One region of the Salmonella sp. A1325 genome, then DNA from elsewhere that is predicted to be linked to it. Evidence: predicted binding sites of a transcription regulator. Region 1 holds the regulator's gene; each other region holds the start of a gene.

Region 1 (4,165 bases):
AGAACAACGGTAGAGAGCATTACGCTGGTGGTGGTCAGCAGCGGCGTGCTGATGAGCCATGAAACTACCAGACTTGCCAGGAAACATAACCCCAGTTGCAGCGTATTTTGTAGCGCCGCAGCGCGTCCCGTGGCTTGAGGGAAAGGGCGTAACGCTTGCGCGACGACGATAGGGTAGATGGCGCCATTAGCAATCGCCATTACGCAGAAAGGAATCAGTATCTCCACCAGTGAGGCATTATTCAGGAAGCCCGCTCCCCAGGTGGCGATAACGCTCAGCGCATACAGCCCTAACAGCCACGGAAGCAATTGGTAGCCCTGCCATTTTTGTAGCGCCGCGCGGCAACCATATCCGCCAATCAGAAAAGCGATGGTTTGCGGAACATAGCTCAGGCCAATCACTGCCGGGCTGTAACCCATCGCGCTGAGAATAAACGGGGACCCTGTTAGCCACGCAAAAAAGCTGGCGGAACAGGCGGCATAAATCAGCACATTACCGCGATAGGTTTTAGAGCGTAACAACGTCGCGAAAGTGAGTTTATCCTGTCCCTCGGTATGCGCTTTTACCGATGGTTTTAAGCGCAGCGCCGGTAACATCAGCAACAACGTAATCACGAACAGGGTGGCGAAAATCGCCTGCCATGAGAAATGCGTCAGTATCCAGCTTCCCAGTAAGGGCGCAAGCGCCGGGGATAATCCCACCAGAGGCATGATAGTGGCGAAGATACGATTAATTTTTTTCGAAGGATAATAATCGGTCACCAGCGCTTGCCAGATTACCGTTGCCGCACAAACGCCGACGGCCTGCACAAAGCGCAGCGTCAGCAGTGCTGCCGCGCTTTCTACCCACAGCATCCCCAGACTTCCGAGCGCAAAGATAGATAACCCCAGCAGTAAAATCGGTTTACGGCCATAACGATCCGATAGCGGTCCCCAGAGGAGTTGCGCGACGGCAAAGCCAGCTAAAAACAGGCTGAGGCTGGCGCTGACAGCGGCGGCAGGCGTTTGTAAATCCGCCTGTATGGCGGCAAATGCGGGCAGGTACATGTCCGTAGCCAGAAATCCCAGCACGCTAAGACCGGCTAACCAGACTAAAAAACCTTTTCCAGGTTGCATATTTGTTTCTCTTTCTTATCAGACAGACATTGTCGCAGAGTGTAGGGAGTGAAATTACGGTTGTGAAACGTTAATATTTGTCCAGTGAATTCAAAATTTTTGTAGGCAAATTATGTGGTCGGAATACTCGCTTGAAGTGGTTGACGCCGTGGCGCGCAATGGCAGTTTTAGCGCGGCGGCGCAGGAACTGCACCGTGTGCCTTCAGCAGTCAGCTACACCGTTCGTCAGCTAGAGGAGTGGCTGGCCGTACCGCTTTTTGTACGACGTCACCGTGATGTTGAACTGACGCCTGCTGGCGTCTGGTTTTTAAAAGAAGGGCGTTCTGTTATCAAAAAAATGCAGATCACTCGCCAGCAGTGTCAGCAAATTGCTAATGGCTGGCGCGGGCAGTTAGCTATTGCGGTGGACAATATCGTCAGACCTGAACGTACCCGGCAGATGATCGTCGATTTCTATCGTCATTTTGACGATGTGGAACTGCTGGTTTTTCAGGAGGTGTTTAACGGCGTCTGGGACGCGCTCTCCGACGGGCGTGTCGAACTGGCGATTGGGGCGACGCAGGCGATTCCGGTAGGGGGACGTTACGCTTTTCGGGATATGGGGACCCTGAGCTGGAGCTGCGTAGTGGCAAGCGATCATCCGCTGGCGTCAATGCCTGGGCCGTTAAGCGACGATACCCTGCGCAACTGGCCGTCGCTGGTCAGGGAAGACACTTCGCGAACCTTACCGAAACGGATTACCTGGCTGCTGGATAACCAAAAAAGGGTCGTCGTACCGGACTGGGAGTCATCGGCAACCTGCCTGTCGGCAGGACTATGCGTGGGAATGGTGCCGACGCATTTTGCCCGACAGTGGATAGACAGCGGAAAATGGGTGGCGCTGACGTTAGAGAATCCGTTTCCCGATGCGGCCTGTTGCGTGACGTGGCAGCAAAACGAGGCCTCGCCCGCGCTGGCATGGCTGCTGGACTATTTGGGCGATAGCGAAACGTTGAATCGGGAGTGGCTGCGGGAGCCAGAAGAGGCTCCCGACAGCGGGGATTAACGCCGATAGTCGCGGAACGGGCCGTCAGCGACCGAGCGACGCTCAACCAGGCGTGGATGAACTTCAATAGACTGTGACTCTTCACGCTTATTGACGATGCGATCCAATAGCATATTAAATGCGGTTTCGCCTAAAGAGTCTTTGGGCTGGTGAATCGTCGTCAGCGCCGGGGTGAAGAAACGGGCGTTACGCACATTGTCATAACCGATCACCGAAACGTCCTGCGGTACGCGAAGCCCCATTTCGTCAGCCGCGCAAAGCGCGCCCATCGCCATAATATCGCCGCCGCAGAAAACGGCGGTAGGGCGATGTGACTGCGATAAAATTTGCTGCATCGCGTGGTAACCGGATTCCGGCTCGAAGTCGCCCTGAACAATCCAGTTGTCCGGCACGTTGATCAGCGCCTCCTCCATGGCTTTCATAAAGCCTGCGAGCCGGCCCGCGCCGGTGTTGCGCTCCAGCGGGCCGGGAATAACGCCAATATCCCGGTGGCCGCGCTCAACCAGATAACGACCCGCCATATAGCCGCCTGCAAAGGCGTTATCAATCACCGTGTCGGTAAAATCGGCCTTCGCTTCACCCCAGTCCATCACCACCATCGGAATATGGCGATACTCTTCCAGCATGGAAAGCAGAGGTTCTGGATACTCAGAACACATCACCAGCAGGCCATCCACGCGCTTTTGCGCCATCATGGACAGGTAGGCGCGCTGTTTTTCCAGGTTATTCCAGGCGTTGCCTAAAATCAGCGTATAGCCTTTCTGGAAACAGTTTTTTTCAACTGCCTCGATAATTTCGGCAAAATAGGCCGCTTCGCTGCTGGTCGCCAGTAAGCCTATCGACTTGGTATGGTTAACCTTCAGGCTACGCGCGACGGCGCTGGGAGAGTAGTGCAGCTCTTTAATTGCCGCCCAGACCGCGTTACGCGTTTCTTCAGCGACAAAACGCGTTTTGTTGATTACGTGTGATACAGTTGTAGTGGAAACGTTTGCTCGTTTCGCTACATCTTTAATTGTTGCCATTACATTTCACTCCAGACCCTCGCTAAGCTCCTGAGAAACGCCAGGTAAACGTTTGCCTACACACACCCTAATCGCAACATCAGGGTTGCGGCACGCCGGAAAAACGACACGGAACGTCAGGAAGGGGTCAATGGCCGTTACGCTAATTCAGTAAGCCTGGAATTTTGTCTGATCTTGAGGAAAAGGGGAAGCGTTAAAAACAGTTATCAATATAAAACATGAGAGATTTTTGTGCGGGAATGTGCAAAAATGCGCTATATCACTTTTTGTGTGGGAATAAAAAGGAGAAAACTTGATGAGTACCGACCTGAAATTTTCGTTGATTACTACGCTGATTGTTCTGGGCGTGATTGTCGCAGGTGGATTAACGGCCGCTCTGCACTGATTTCCTCTCTTCTGAGGGTGGGCGTCTCCTCTATTCTATCCCTCTCTAAAACGCAGAAGGCGTACCTTCTGCGTACTCAGACTTATGCGGCGAGATTTTTCGCAACAAATTCCCAGTTAACCAGCGCCCAGAAATGCTCCAGATAGTTTGGACGGGCGTTGCGGTAGTCGATGTAATACGCGTGTTCCCACACATCAACCGTCAGCAACGGCGTTGCATCCGTAGTCAGCGGCGTACCGGCATTTGAGGTAGAAACGATAGCCAGTTTGCCATCAGCGCTTTTTACCAGCCATGTCCATCCGGAACCAAAGTTTTTGATAGCGGCATCGGTGAACTGCGCTTTAAATTCCGCGAAGCTGCCAAAAGATGCCGCGATAGCATCAGCCAGTTTCCCGGTCGGTTCGCCGCCAGCGTTTGGCGCCAGGCAGTTCCAGTAGAAGGTGTGGTTCCATACCTGAGCGGCGTTATTAAAGATACCGCCTTCGGAGGCTCGCACGATCTCTTCCAGCGATTTGCCTTCAAACGCCGTGCCTTTGATCAAATTGTTAAGATTGGTCACGTAAGTCTGATGATGTTTGCCATAGTGATATTCCAGCGT
Region 2 (4,165 bases), 250 kb from region 1:
AACCTCGACGGCAAACCGCTGTTAACCGGGAAACGCAATCCAGCCATTGAAGAGTGGTTGCGCAAAGTTAACGGTTACGTTAATCAGCTACTGCTGCCGCGATTTGCAAAATCCGCTTTCGATGAATTTTCTACCCCTGCGGCGCGCCAGTATTTTATCCGCAAAAAAGAGGCCTCATCTGGCAGTTTTGACAACCATCTTGCGCACTCTGCCGGACTGATTAAAAAGATCGGCGATGATTTACGTTTGCTGGATAAACTCATCGTACAGCCTAACGCCGTTAACGGCGAATTATCGGAAGATGATATTCATCTGTTTCCGCTTCTGCGTAATCTGACGCTGGTCGCCGGTATCCACTGGCCGACAAAAGTCGCGGACTATCGCGATAATATGGCGAAGCAGACGCAAATTAATTTACTCTCCTCAATGGCTATCTAACTCCCGCCAGGCGGCAACCCTTTCTTGCCGCCTTTTTCAGCTTTTTCTAGTGGCACCATGTCCGCTGGCGCGACATGCTGCTTTGTGTCAAGATTAGGGCACAGGCAACATGCTAAGGAACGCCATGAAAAAGTTTTTTTTTGCCGCTGCGCTGGTAGTTAGCGGCCTGTTAGTGGGTTGTAATCAACTTACGCAATACACCATTAGCGAACAAGAAATCAATCAAGCGCTTGAAAAACGGAATAATTTCTCAAAAGATATTGGTCTGCCCGGCATTGCCGACGCGCATATCGTATTGACTAACCTTGTCAGCCAGATTGGTCGGGAAGAGCCTAATAAAGTCACCCTTACTGGCGATGCCAGGCTGGATATGAATTCCCTGTTTGGCAGTCAAAAAGCGACGATGAAACTCAAGCTAAAAGCCCTGCCGGTCTTTGATAAAGAAAAAGGCGCCATCTATCTTCAGGAGATGGAAGTAGTAGACGCCACCGTGACGCCGGAGAAAATGCAATCGGTGCTACAAACGCTCCTGCCCTATTTAAATCAGTCTTTACGTAGCTACTTTAACCAGCGGCCCGCTTACGTGTTGCGTGAGGACAGCAGTAAAGGCGAAGCGTTAGCGAAGAAACTCGCGAAAGGCATTGAAGTTAAACCTGGTGAAATCGTTATTCCTTTCACCAATTGATTTCGGAGGGCGCGCTCGCGCCCTTTTTTTACGTGCAAACGAAAACGTTTCCGCTTATCCTTTGTTTCCGGCAAAAAGACTATTCCTCAGCCGGAGCTTATTAATGACTGCACCATCCCAGGTTTTAAAGATCCGCCGCCCGGACGACTGGCACGTTCACCTTCGCGATGGCGACATGTTAAAAACGGTCGTACCCTATACCAGCGAAATTTATGGTCGCGCTATCGTGATGCCGAACCTGGCGTCCCCCATCACGACCATTGATGCAGCGATCGCCTACCGCCAGCGTATTCTCGATGCGGTGCCCGCCGGGCATGATTTCACGCCGTTAATGACCTGCTATTTAACGGATTCGCTCGATGCCGATGAACTGGAGCGTGGTTTCCATGAAGGCGTATTTACTGCGGCTAAGCTTTACCCGGCCAATGCCACCACTAACTCCAGTCATGGCGTAACGTCAGTCGACGCTATCATGCCGGTACTGGAGCGGATGGAAAAACTCGGAATGCCATTGCTGGTCCACGGTGAGGTGACCCATGCGGAGGTTGATATCTTCGATCGTGAAGCGCGTTTTATCGACACCGTAATGGAACCGCTACGCCAGCGTCTGACCGCGCTTAAAGTGGTCTTTGAACACATCACGACCAAAGATGCCGCGCAGTATGTACGTGACGGCAACGACTACCTGGCGGCTACCATTACGCCTCAACATTTAATGTTTAACCGTAATGATATGCTGGTCGGCGGCATTCGTCCTCACCTGTACTGTCTGCCGATTCTGAAACGCAATATTCACCAACAGGCTTTACGCGACCTGGTCGCCAGTGGTTTTACGCGCGCCTTCCTGGGGACGGATTCAGCGCCGCATTCACGTCATCGTAAAGAGACCAGTTGCGGCTGCGCCGGTTGTTTCAACGCCCCCTCCGCCCTTGGCAGTTATGCCGCCGTGTTTGAGGAAATGAACGCGCTGGCGCACTTTGAAGCGTTCTGTTCACTGAATGGCCCGCAATTCTATGGCCTGCCGGTGAATACGGGGTGGGTGGAACTGGTTCGCGATGAACAACAGATACCGGAAAATATCGCGCTGGCTGATGATTCGCTGGTGCCTTTTTTAGCGGGTGAAACAGTACGCTGGTCAGTAAAAAAATAAAAAATGCGCTTACTTGTTGCTATATATTGGATTTAACTGTATATATATCCAGTATATTCAACAGGGGGCCATTATGCGTATTGAAGTCACTATAGCCAAAACGTCACCTCTGCCTGCCGGTGCGATTGATGCGCTGGCGGGCGAACTCTCCCGCCGTATTAGCCATCATTTTCCTGAGAATTTGGGTAACGTCACCGTGCGTTACGCTACCGCCAACAACTTGTCCGTCATTGGCGCATCAAAAGAGGACAAAGAACGCATTAGCGAGATTCTCCAGGAGACCTGGGAGAGCGCTGATGACTGGTTCATCAATGAATAAAAAATGATATGCAGTGATGTATGTTTGCCGGGTCGCCCCGGCTTTTTTATTTGCGCAACTGATGAATATTTCGCCTGACCCTCAAAATAATTGCACAACATCCTAAAAAAATATGAATGAACTGCCGCTTTATTGTTCATATAATTCTTAAAAAGAGAAATTTATCCTCCGGTCTCTTTAAAAACGCAGTGAATAGCCTTATTAATTGGTATACTGAAGTTGCTTCAGAAGAAAAACACGCATTGAACCTCGAGAACCGTTGTCTTATAACACGTACCAGGGGGGCATGATGGAAAAGAATAATGAAGTCATTCAGACCCATCCGCTTGTAGGATGGGACATCAGCACCGTCGATAGCTATGATGCGCTGATGCTGCGTTTACACTACCAGACCCCAAATCGTCCGGAACCGGAAGGGACTGAAGTTGGTCAAACGCTCTGGTTAACAACAGATGTAGCCAGGCAATTTATTTCAATATTAGAAGCCGGCATCGCCAAAATAGAATCAGGCGATTACCAGGAAAACGAGTATCGTCGCCATTAGCGTGACGCGCTCCCCCTCTCTCAGGCACCGTAAGGTGCCTCACTTATTTCTGGCTTGTATATCTCAGCGCAGTTATTTACCCTGAAATCATCGCGATAGCAGAGAGAAGCTGATGAAATACGACCTTATTATTATCGGCAGCGGTTCGGTTGGCGCCGCCGCTGGTTATTACGCCACCCGCGCCGGGCTAAAGGTCCTGATGACCGATGCGCATATGCCGCCTCATCAACAGGGCAGCCATCACGGCGATACCCGTCTTATCCGCCACGCTTATGGTGAAGGCGAAAAATATGTCCCACTGGTGCTTCGCGCCCAGGCGCTTTGGGATGAACTCTCCACACACAATGAAGAGCCTATTTTTGTCCGCTCCGGCGTCGTTAACCTCGGCCCGGCCGATTCCGCTTTCTTAGCCAACGTCGCACGAAGCGCGCAACAGTGGCAATTGAACGTCGAACGACTGGACGCGACGGCCCTCATGACGCGCTGGCCGGAAATTCGCGTGCCCGAAAATTATATCGGGCTGTTTGAAGCTGACTCCGGTTTCCTGCGCAGCGAATTAGCCATTACCACATGGCTTCGTCTGGCCCGAGAAGCAGGCTGCGCACAGCTATTCAACAGCCCGGTAAGCCATATTCACCATGATGATAACGGTGTGACGATAGAGACGAGTGAAGGCTGCTACCACGCCAGCAAGGCGCTGATTAGCGCGGGCACCTGGGTAAAAGCGCTGGTACCGGAGCTGCCCGTTCAGCCCGTACGTAAAGTTTTTGCCTGGTTTAAGGCGGATGGACGTTACAGCACTAAAAACCGCTTTCCGGCCTTTACCGGCGAAATGCCCAACGGCGATCAATATTACGGCTTCCCGGCGGAGAACGACGAGTTAAAAATCGGCAAACACAATGGCGGACAGCGAATACAGACTCAGGAAGAGCGCAAGCCCTTTGCCGCCGTTGCCAGCGATGGCGCGGAAGCATTTCCTTTCCTGCGTAACGTACTGCCGGGTATCGGCGGTTGTTTACATGGGGCGGC
Region 3 (4,165 bases), on a different contig from region 1:
GATATCGCCGAAAGCTCGGAAAAAATCGTGGACATCACCAGCGTGATTGACGGTATCGCCTTCCAGACTAATATCCTGGCGCTGAACGCCGCGGTAGAAGCCGCCCGCGCCGGCGAACAGGGGCGAGGATTCGCGGTCGTGGCCGGAGAGGTACGCACGTTGGCCAGCCGTAGCGCGCAGGCCGCCAAAGAGATCAAAGTGCTGATTGAAAACTCCGTGTCGCGCATTGATACCGGCTCTACGCAGGTACGCGAAGCGGGAGAAACCATGAAAGAGATCGTTAACGCCGTGACCCGCGTGACCGATATTATGGGCGAAATCGCCTCTGCCTCCGATGAGCAAAGCAAAGGCATTGAGCAGGTGGCGCAGGCGGTATCGGAAATGGACAGCGTGACGCAGCAAAACGCCTCGCTGGTAGAGGAATCCGCAGCAGCGGCGGCGGCGCTGGAAGATCAGGCTAACGAACTTCGTCAGGCGGTCGCCGCGTTCCGCATCCAGAAACAGCCTCGTCGGGAGGCGTCGCCAACGCCGTTAAGCAAAGGTTTAACGCCACAGCCCGCCGCAGAACAGGCGAACTGGGAAAGCTTCTAATCAGAATGCTATCTGCCGTGCGGTTAATGCGCTTTACGCAATAAATAGCGGTACGGCAGACCCTCCGTCTCTTGCGCCAGCAAATCGTGTTCCATAAAGGTACAGAACCCCGGAATATCACGCGTTGTCGCCGGATCGTCGGCGATAATCAGCAATGTTTCGCCAGTTTGCATGTTGCGCACCGTTTTGCGCACCATCATTACCGGTTCAGGGCAACGCAGCCCCAGGGCGTCAAGCGTATGGTCAGGGGAGGAAAACAGATCGCTCATCTTCGTCTCAATGGTAGAAAAACGGCGATATTTTACGCCCATCTTCGTCAGTAAGCCAGGCAGGTTAACGATTGCGTGAAAATTAGCCATTGCAATGCCAGCACAAAACAGTATTATGCGGCGGTTCTTTATTGGGTTCCCTCACCCCATCCAACAAAAAGGTCACAATATGACTCCGTTTACACAATCACAGCGCGTAAAAGCGTTGTTCTGGCTATCGCTATTCCATTTACTGGTGATCATTTCCAGTAACTATCTGGTGCAGCTCCCCATCACTATTTTTGGTTTCCACACGACCTGGGGCGCGTTTAGTTTTCCTTTTATTTTTCTCGCCACCGATCTTACCGTGCGTATTTTTGGCGCACCGCTGGCGCGCCGCATTATCTTCGCCGTCATGATCCCTGCGCTGCTGGTGTCATATGTGGTGTCATCGCTGTTCTATATGGGCGCCTGGCAAGGTTTCGCCGCGTTGGCGAACTTTAATCTGTTTGTCGCCCGTATCGCCGCCGCCAGCTTTATGGCCTACGCGCTGGGACAGATCCTTGACGTCCATGTGTTTAACCGCCTGCGCCAAAATCGTCGCTGGTGGCTGGCGCCGACCGCTTCAACGCTGTTTGGCAATATCAGCGATACCCTTGCCTTTTTCTTTATTGCGTTCTGGCGAAGCCCCGATGCCTTTATGGCCGGGCACTGGATGGAAATTGCGCTGGTGGATTATTGCTTTAAGGTACTCATCAGCATTATTTTCTTCCTGCCGATGTACGGCGTTCTACTGAATATGTTGCTAAAAAAGCTGGCAGATAAATCTGAAATTTTCCCATTACCGGCAAGTTAAAGGTTCGTTTTCCGAGTTGTGATAAGATGAGCGAATGAGCCGTTATGGCCGTTTATCGAAAGGAAGAAGTCAATGCGCAATTTGGTTAAATATGCCGGTATTGGCCTGCTGGTTATGGGGCTTGCGGCCTGTGATAACAACGATACAAAAGCGTCGGCAGAAAGCGCCGCCGCAGAAAGCCAGGCCTCCGGTCAGCCCATCAGCCTGATGGATGGCAAACTCAGTTTCTCACTGCCGGCGGATATGACCGATCAAAGCGGTAAGCTGGGCACCCAGGCGAATAATATGCACGTTTATTCTGACCCGACGGGCCAGAAAGCGGTGATTGTTATCGTCGGCGATAATACCGATGAAGCGTTGCCGGTGCTGGCGAACCGCCTGCTCGAGCAACAGCGTAGCCGCGACCCGCAGCTTCAGGTCGTCACCAATAAGTCTATTGAGCTCAAAGGCCATACGTTGCAACAACTGGACAGCATTATCTCCGCGAAGGGCCAGACGGCGTACTCTTCCATCGTGCTGGGTAAAGTGGATAACCAATTGCTGACGATTCAGGTCACGCTGCCTGCGGACAATCAGCAAAAAGCGCAAACCACGGCTGAAAACATCATCAATACGTTAGTTATTAAATAACCTTTACGATGATGATGCGGCCTCCGGCAGTGCAGACGGAGGCCGTTTTTTTAAGCGCCAGGTCAGCAATAGCGCCATCGCTACCAGCCCGGCCGCCGCCAGATAAATCACCGGCACGCCCGCCCAGGTCATCACCAGCCCCGCCAGCGGCCCGGTCACCCCCAAAGACATATCCATAAAGACGGTATAGGTCGCCAGCGCCGCGCCCTGGTTCTGCGGCGGCACGGCTTTGACGGCCACCACGCCCAGCGCCGGAAAGACCAGCGAAAACCCCATCCCCGTGAGTAAAACGCCGATTTTTGCCATCCACGGCATGGCTGCTGTCCCCACCAGTAACAGACCAATAATCTCCACGCCAAAGCAGATCATGGCGACATTCAACCCGCCTAAACGATTGATACCGTTAGGGAACAACAAACGCGTGCCGACAAACGCGACGCTAAATAACGTGAGCGCAAAGGCGGCGCCATCCCAACCTTTAGCATCATAAAATAAGGTAATAAACGTCGCGATGACGCCAAACCCTGCCGAGGCCAGCGCCAACGCCATACCATACAGCCAGACACGCCCCAGCACCGCGCGAAACGGCAGCGGCTTGCCTTTGTTCGCCTTCACCGACGGACGTGGAAGGGCTAACAGTATCGCCAACAGCGCCACGCCCATCACCGTTAGCGCCAGTCCCTGTAACCCGCCCCAGGCATAACACAGCACGCCCAGCGGCGCGCCCATCGCCATTGCGCCGTAGGTGACGATACCGTTCCAGGAGATGACCCGACCAATATGCAACGACCCGACGACGCCGACGCCCCACAGTGTCGAACCGGTGCCGGCAAAACTTTGCCCAATCCCTAAAATCACGCGACCCAGCCCCAGTAGCAACAAACTGATCATCGGCCAGGCGCTGGCGATATCCGCCAGCAGGTAGCCGAGTCCGCTTAAAAAACAGCCGCATAAGCCAAAGACAACGATTTTTTTCGGCCCTAATACATCCGCATACCGCCCGGCATGGGGACGGCTTAACAGAGTGGCGAAGTATTGCAGGCTGATAATAAGCCCCGCCCAGAACGCGCTGAATCCCATCGCATCATGTACATAGCCGGGCAAGACGGCGAGCGGCAGGCCGATGGTCAGGTAGCTGGCAAAGTTAAACATCACAATGGAGACAATACGCAGATTGAGGCGCAATCCGTTTAGCGCCGGTTCAGCGACGGGTTCGGGCATGAGTATCACCGCATTTTTACAACATGTTTTCTTTTCTATCATGGCGCGCGGTGAAAATCAGTAGTGAGATTCAGATTATCGGTATCAGGGCAGCCGCTACACTTAGAAAAAAACACAACAAGGAAAACTTCATGGCAACCGCTCAACCCGACAAAACGGGTATGCATATTCTGCTGAAACTGGCCTCCCTGGTTATTATTCTCGCCGGGATTCATGCCGCGGCGGATATTATTGTACAACTCTTGCTGGCGCTCTTTTTCGCCATTGTTCTTAATCCATTAGTGACCTGGTTTATTCGCCGGGGCGTGAAGCGACCGCTGGCGATTACTATCGTGGTGGTCGTCATGCTGATCGTGCTTACCGCGCTGGTGGGTGTGCTTGCCGCATCGCTTAATGAATTTATCGCTATGCTGCCTAAATACAGCAAGGAGCTGACGCGTAAAGTCTTACACCTTCAGGAGTTAATGCCCTTCCTGAATTTACATATGTCGCCGGAACGTATGCTCCGCGGGATGGACTCCGATAAAATCATGCTCTTCACCACAACATTAATGACCGGCGTATCGGGCGCGATGGCAAGCATTGTGCTGCTGGTGATGACCGTGGTTTTTATGCTGTT
Region 4 (4,165 bases), on a different contig from region 1:
TGCCACTGTCCGCCGTTATGGAAGTAACGCGCAACGACCGAGTAGTGCCAGTGATCGTAGTTCAGCGCCAGGATATGGCTGGAAGCGATGGAGTTGCTGGTACGGTTCGGATCGTCGCCTAAATCAGATCCCCAGTCAAAGTTGGTAAAGCCGATATAGCTCAGTTTACCGCCCCACAGATCGGTGATGGGGACGAAGTATTTCACTTTGAAACGGTAGCCGTCCCATTCGTTTTCATTGGACGCGCCGTAGTTTTGCCACTGATATTTCGCATACACGTTCAGCGACAGGCCCATCGGCAGGCCGGTGTCGATATCGGTCCCCAGACCCATATACCACGTGCTCTGGCGGCTGGCTTTGTTATCGCCCATATCGTAGATGTAGTTGTTGGCGAAATACCACTCTTTAAACGGGCCGAAGCTCAGGTCTGCGCCGGTCAGCTTATCAATCGAGAAACGCGGTTCTATTTCCATGAACAGCGGAGAACCGTCGGACCAGATACCTTTATCGTTGCCGTTACCCCAATCAAAGGTTTTGGGAATATCGATATAGCCGTAGAAATCAAACCAGTCTTTTTTGGCAAATGCTTCATATTCCAGATAGACGTCGTTGTTCAATTTCGGCGAGAAACGGGTATGGTAGCTGCCTACCACGTTTACGCTCTGGTGCCACCAGTCGGACAAATACTGCGGCTGATCATTTTCTGCTGCGTTAGCAGTAAAAGATGAGGTGAGCGCCAGCGCTGCGCTGACTGCGAGTAAAGTTTTTTTCATATGTATGCCACTGTTTGAAATCCCTTACGGGAGTGAAAAGAACGCAATTTGCGTTTCTAAATATTTCGTGTTTCTGCGGAGCCTATTATAAAAATCATTGCTCACAAAAATATGTCTTGTTTCACATATCTATCATTTACGTAATCGATTGCGTTCACGTTTGCGCATTTTAGGTGCGGCGACAGTACTGTCTTTCATGAATATTACCAATCTATGTCATAAATGACGAAAATGTCAGTAGGGCAACAAAAGTCGCGCGGGGGATGTTGCGGAACGCACAAAACGCTCCGCCAGAACGTTTATTGATTAACAGGCTGAATATCATGGATGCGAATGAAGCCTAACTGCGCCGGAGTGATCCCCTTCAACGGTAACGAAATATTGACATCACTGGGCGCCAGCAAGCTGGCAGGGGCATTTACCAGAAGGCTCTGTGCATTCACCTCCTGATAGTTCTCCGTAGTGCCCTGAATTTGCCCGTACTCTACGGTAGCGCTGAATGCCGGCAGCGGATCGCGGGACTCGCCCTGAATGCGTAACGTTGCGTGAGCGCCGTCTGCGTCAGGCGTAATCTCCAGCAATGTCATACGTAGCGTACCGATCTGACTCTCCAGCCGGGCAGGCGTATTGGCGCCAGGCAACAAATAGACGCCGCGGGTTGACTCCGCATTCAGCTTATTTTGTTGGGTAATTTTTACCGTTTCCTGATTCAGTTGGGTCATCTCTTTATTCAGGGTGCTAATGCTTTGATGCATCTGGCGAACTTCGCTCTGCGGCGCGCAGGCGGTCAGGCTCAAGAGACTTCCCACCAGGAGAATTCTTAGGTAACGTCTTGTCATGTCGATCATTTCCTTCGTGGTCCGATAGCGTAATGGTAGTGCGCTATACGCACAAAGGCACCGATCCTTTATCTCAAAAGCGCTCCGCCTTTGTTGTCGCGCCAGTTCAGGGTAAAATAGCGTTTTCTAAATCATCTGGTCAGGACGCCGTATGCATTGCCCATTTTGTTTCGCCGTAGATACCAAAGTCATTGACTCTCGTCTTGTAGGCGAGGGCTCGTCCGTGCGCCGCCGTCGGCAGTGTCTGGTGTGTAATGAACGCTTTACGACCTTTGAAGTGGCTGAACTGGTCATGCCGCGCGTGATAAAAAGCAACGATGTGCGCGAACCCTTTAATGAGGATAAGCTGCGTAGCGGCATGTTGAGAGCGCTGGAAAAAAGACCCGTCAGCGCAGATGATGTTGAAATGGCATTGAACCATATTAAGTCACAATTACGTGCCACTGGGGAGCGTGAAGTTCCCAGCAAGATGATTGGCAACCTGGTCATGGAGCAGCTGAAAAAACTCGATAAAGTCGCGTATATTCGCTTTGCCTCCGTCTATCGCAGTTTCGAAGATATCAAAGACTTTGGCGAAGAAATCGCTCGCCTACAGGACTAAGCCATGCAGGATGAATTTTACATGGCGCGAGCGCTAAAACTGGCGCAGCGTGGGCGTTTCACCACTCACCCGAACCCTAATGTCGGCTGTGTCATTGTTAACAATGGCGACATCGTCGGCGAAGGTTATCACCAGCGCGCCGGAGAGCCGCACGCCGAGGTCCATGCGCTGCGGATGGCGGGCGCAAAAGCCAAAGGCGCAACCGCCTATGTCACGCTTGAACCCTGTAGCCATCATGGGCGAACGCCGCCATGTTGCGATGCGCTGATTGCGGCCGGCGTCGCGCGCGTGGTCGCCGCGATGCAGGACCCAAATCCACAGGTCGCCGGGCGCGGGCTGTATCGCCTGCAACAGGCGGGTATTGCGGTCAGCCACGGGTTAATGATGAGTGAAGCGGAGGCGCTCAATAAAGGCTTCCTCAAGCGGATGCGTACCGGATTCCCTTATCTTCAGCTTAAACTGGGCGCCTCCGTGGATGGACGGACGGCGATGGCCAGCGGCGAAAGCCAGTGGATCACCTCGCCGCAGGCCCGGCGCGACGTTCAGCGCTTGCGTGCGCAAAGTCACGCTATCTTAACCAGTAGCGCGACGGTATTGGCTGACGATCCGGCCTTGACGGTGCGTTGGGCGGAGTTAGATGCCTCTACGCAGGCGTCTTACCCGCAGGAAAATCTGCGCCAGCCGGTGCGAATTGTTATCGACAGCCAAAACCGGGTAACGCCTGCGCATCGTATTGTGCAGCAGCCTGGCGAAACGTGGATCGCGCGTACCCAAGAAGATAGCCGCGCGTGGCCCGATTCGGTTCGTACTATCAGCGTGCCGGCGCACAACGGACATTTGGATCTGGTTGTGCTGATGATGCAGTTAGGCAGGCAGCAGATTAATAGCATATGGGTTGAAGCCGGACCGGGACTGGCGGGCGCGTTGCTGCAAGCCGGGCTGGTGGATGAACTGATTGTCTATGTCGCGCCTAAATTGTTGGGAACCCAGGCGCGGGGATTATGCGAATTGCCGGGGCTTGAGAAGCTCGCCGACGCGCCGCAATTTACCTTCAGCGAAATACGTCATGTCGGCCCGGATGTTTGCCTGCATATGGTGAGCGCATGAGTTCTCCCGTCGAAAGGGGAGCAGCGCTCAAATTATTATGATAAAATCCGCCCCCCTGCGGGGCCAAATGAACCCTGGAAGAGAGAATATGAACATTATTAAAGCTAACGTTGCAGCCCCTGACGCTCGTGTCGCCATCACTATTGCGCGTTTCAATCAGTTTATCAACGACAGCCTGCTGGATGGCGCGGTTGATGCCCTGACGCGTATTGGTCAGGTAAAAGATGATAATATTACCGTAGTGTGGGTGCCTGGCGCCTATGAACTGCCGCTGGCGACCGAAGCGCTGGCGAAAAGCGGTAAATATGACGCCGTGGTTGCGCTGGGAACCGTGATTCGCGGGGGGACTGCGCACTTTGAATATGTGGCAGGCGGCGCCAGCAATGGCCTGGCAAGCGTTGCCCAGGACAGTGGCGTGCCGGTAGCCTTTGGTGTTCTGACCACCGAGAGTATTGAACAAGCCATCGAACGTGCTGGTACAAAAGCCGGTAATAAAGGCGCAGAAGCTGCGCTGACCGCGCTTGAAATGATTAATGTATTGAAAGCCATTAAGGCCTGATTTTTTGTAAGGGGAATTCCGTGAAACCTGCTGCTCGTCGCCGCGCCCGTGAGTGTGCCGTCCAGGCGCTTTACTCCTGGCAGTTGTCCCAGAACGACATCGCTGATGTTGAATACCAGTTCCTGGCGGAACAGGACGTAAAAGACGTCGACGTTCTCTATTTCCGTGAACTGCTATCCGGGGTGGCGACTAACAGCGCGTACCTGGATGGTTTAATGAAACCGTATCTGTCCCGCCTGCTTGAAGAGCTGGGACAGGTTGAAAAAGCCGTGCTGCGTATTGCGTT

The links. The regulator PurR, encoded in region 1, represses purine synthesis genes. The targets are predictions, from matches to a motif close to CANGCAAACGTTTGCNTG.
Region 2: pyrC (dihydroorotase) is a predicted target of PurR. The motif match lies at 1,161-1,178, and genes of this name have one in related genera.
Region 3: tusA (sulfurtransferase TusA) is a predicted target of PurR. The motif match lies at 921-938, and genes of this name have one in related genera.
Region 4: NAZ64_RS07675 (nucleoside-specific channel-forming protein Tsx) is a predicted target of PurR. The motif match lies at 911-928, and genes of this name have one in related genera.

The regions. Positions count from the first base shown of each region.
Region 1 is NZ_JAMLWO010000001.1:480,666-484,830, reverse strand. Features, by position in the region: gene punC (purine nucleoside transporter PunC) at 1-1,115, opposite strand, end outside; gene punR (DNA-binding transcriptional activator PunR) at 1,228-2,160, shown strand; gene purR (HTH-type transcriptional repressor PurR) at 2,157-3,182, opposite strand; gene cydH (cytochrome bd-I oxidase subunit CydH) at 3,478-3,567, shown strand; gene sodB (superoxide dismutase [Fe]) at 3,650-4,165, opposite strand, start outside.
Region 2 is NZ_JAMLWO010000001.1:731,286-735,450, forward strand. Features, by position in the region: gene grxB (glutaredoxin 2) at 1-438, shown strand, start outside; gene NAZ64_RS03820 (lipoprotein) at 563-1,123, shown strand; gene pyrC (dihydroorotase) at 1,227-2,273, shown strand; gene dinI (DNA damage-inducible protein I) at 2,347-2,592, shown strand; gene bssS (biofilm formation regulator BssS) at 2,882-3,136, shown strand; gene solA (N-methyl-L-tryptophan oxidase) at 3,249-4,165, shown strand, end outside.
Region 3 is NZ_JAMLWO010000004.1:136,794-140,958, forward strand. Features, by position in the region: gene tcp (methyl-accepting chemotaxis citrate transducer) at 1-591, shown strand, start outside; gene tusA (sulfurtransferase TusA) at 615-860, opposite strand; gene NAZ64_RS09970 (7-cyano-7-deazaguanine/7-aminomethyl-7-deazaguanine transporter) at 1,030-1,695, shown strand; gene NAZ64_RS09975 (DcrB family lipoprotein) at 1,768-2,325, shown strand; gene NAZ64_RS09980 (MFS transporter) at 2,329-3,588, opposite strand; gene NAZ64_RS09985 (AI-2E family transporter) at 3,678-4,165, shown strand, end outside.
Region 4 is NZ_JAMLWO010000003.1:153,790-157,954, forward strand. Features, by position in the region: gene NAZ64_RS07675 (nucleoside-specific channel-forming protein Tsx) at 1-773, opposite strand, end outside; gene NAZ64_RS07680 (SadB/YajI family lipoprotein) at 1,073-1,612, opposite strand; gene nrdR (transcriptional regulator NrdR) at 1,764-2,213, shown strand; gene ribD (bifunctional diaminohydroxyphosphoribosylaminopyrimidine deaminase/5-amino-6-(5-phosphoribosylamino)uracil reductase RibD) at 2,217-3,320, shown strand; gene ribH (6,7-dimethyl-8-ribityllumazine synthase) at 3,409-3,879, shown strand; gene nusB (transcription antitermination factor NusB) at 3,900-4,165, shown strand, end outside.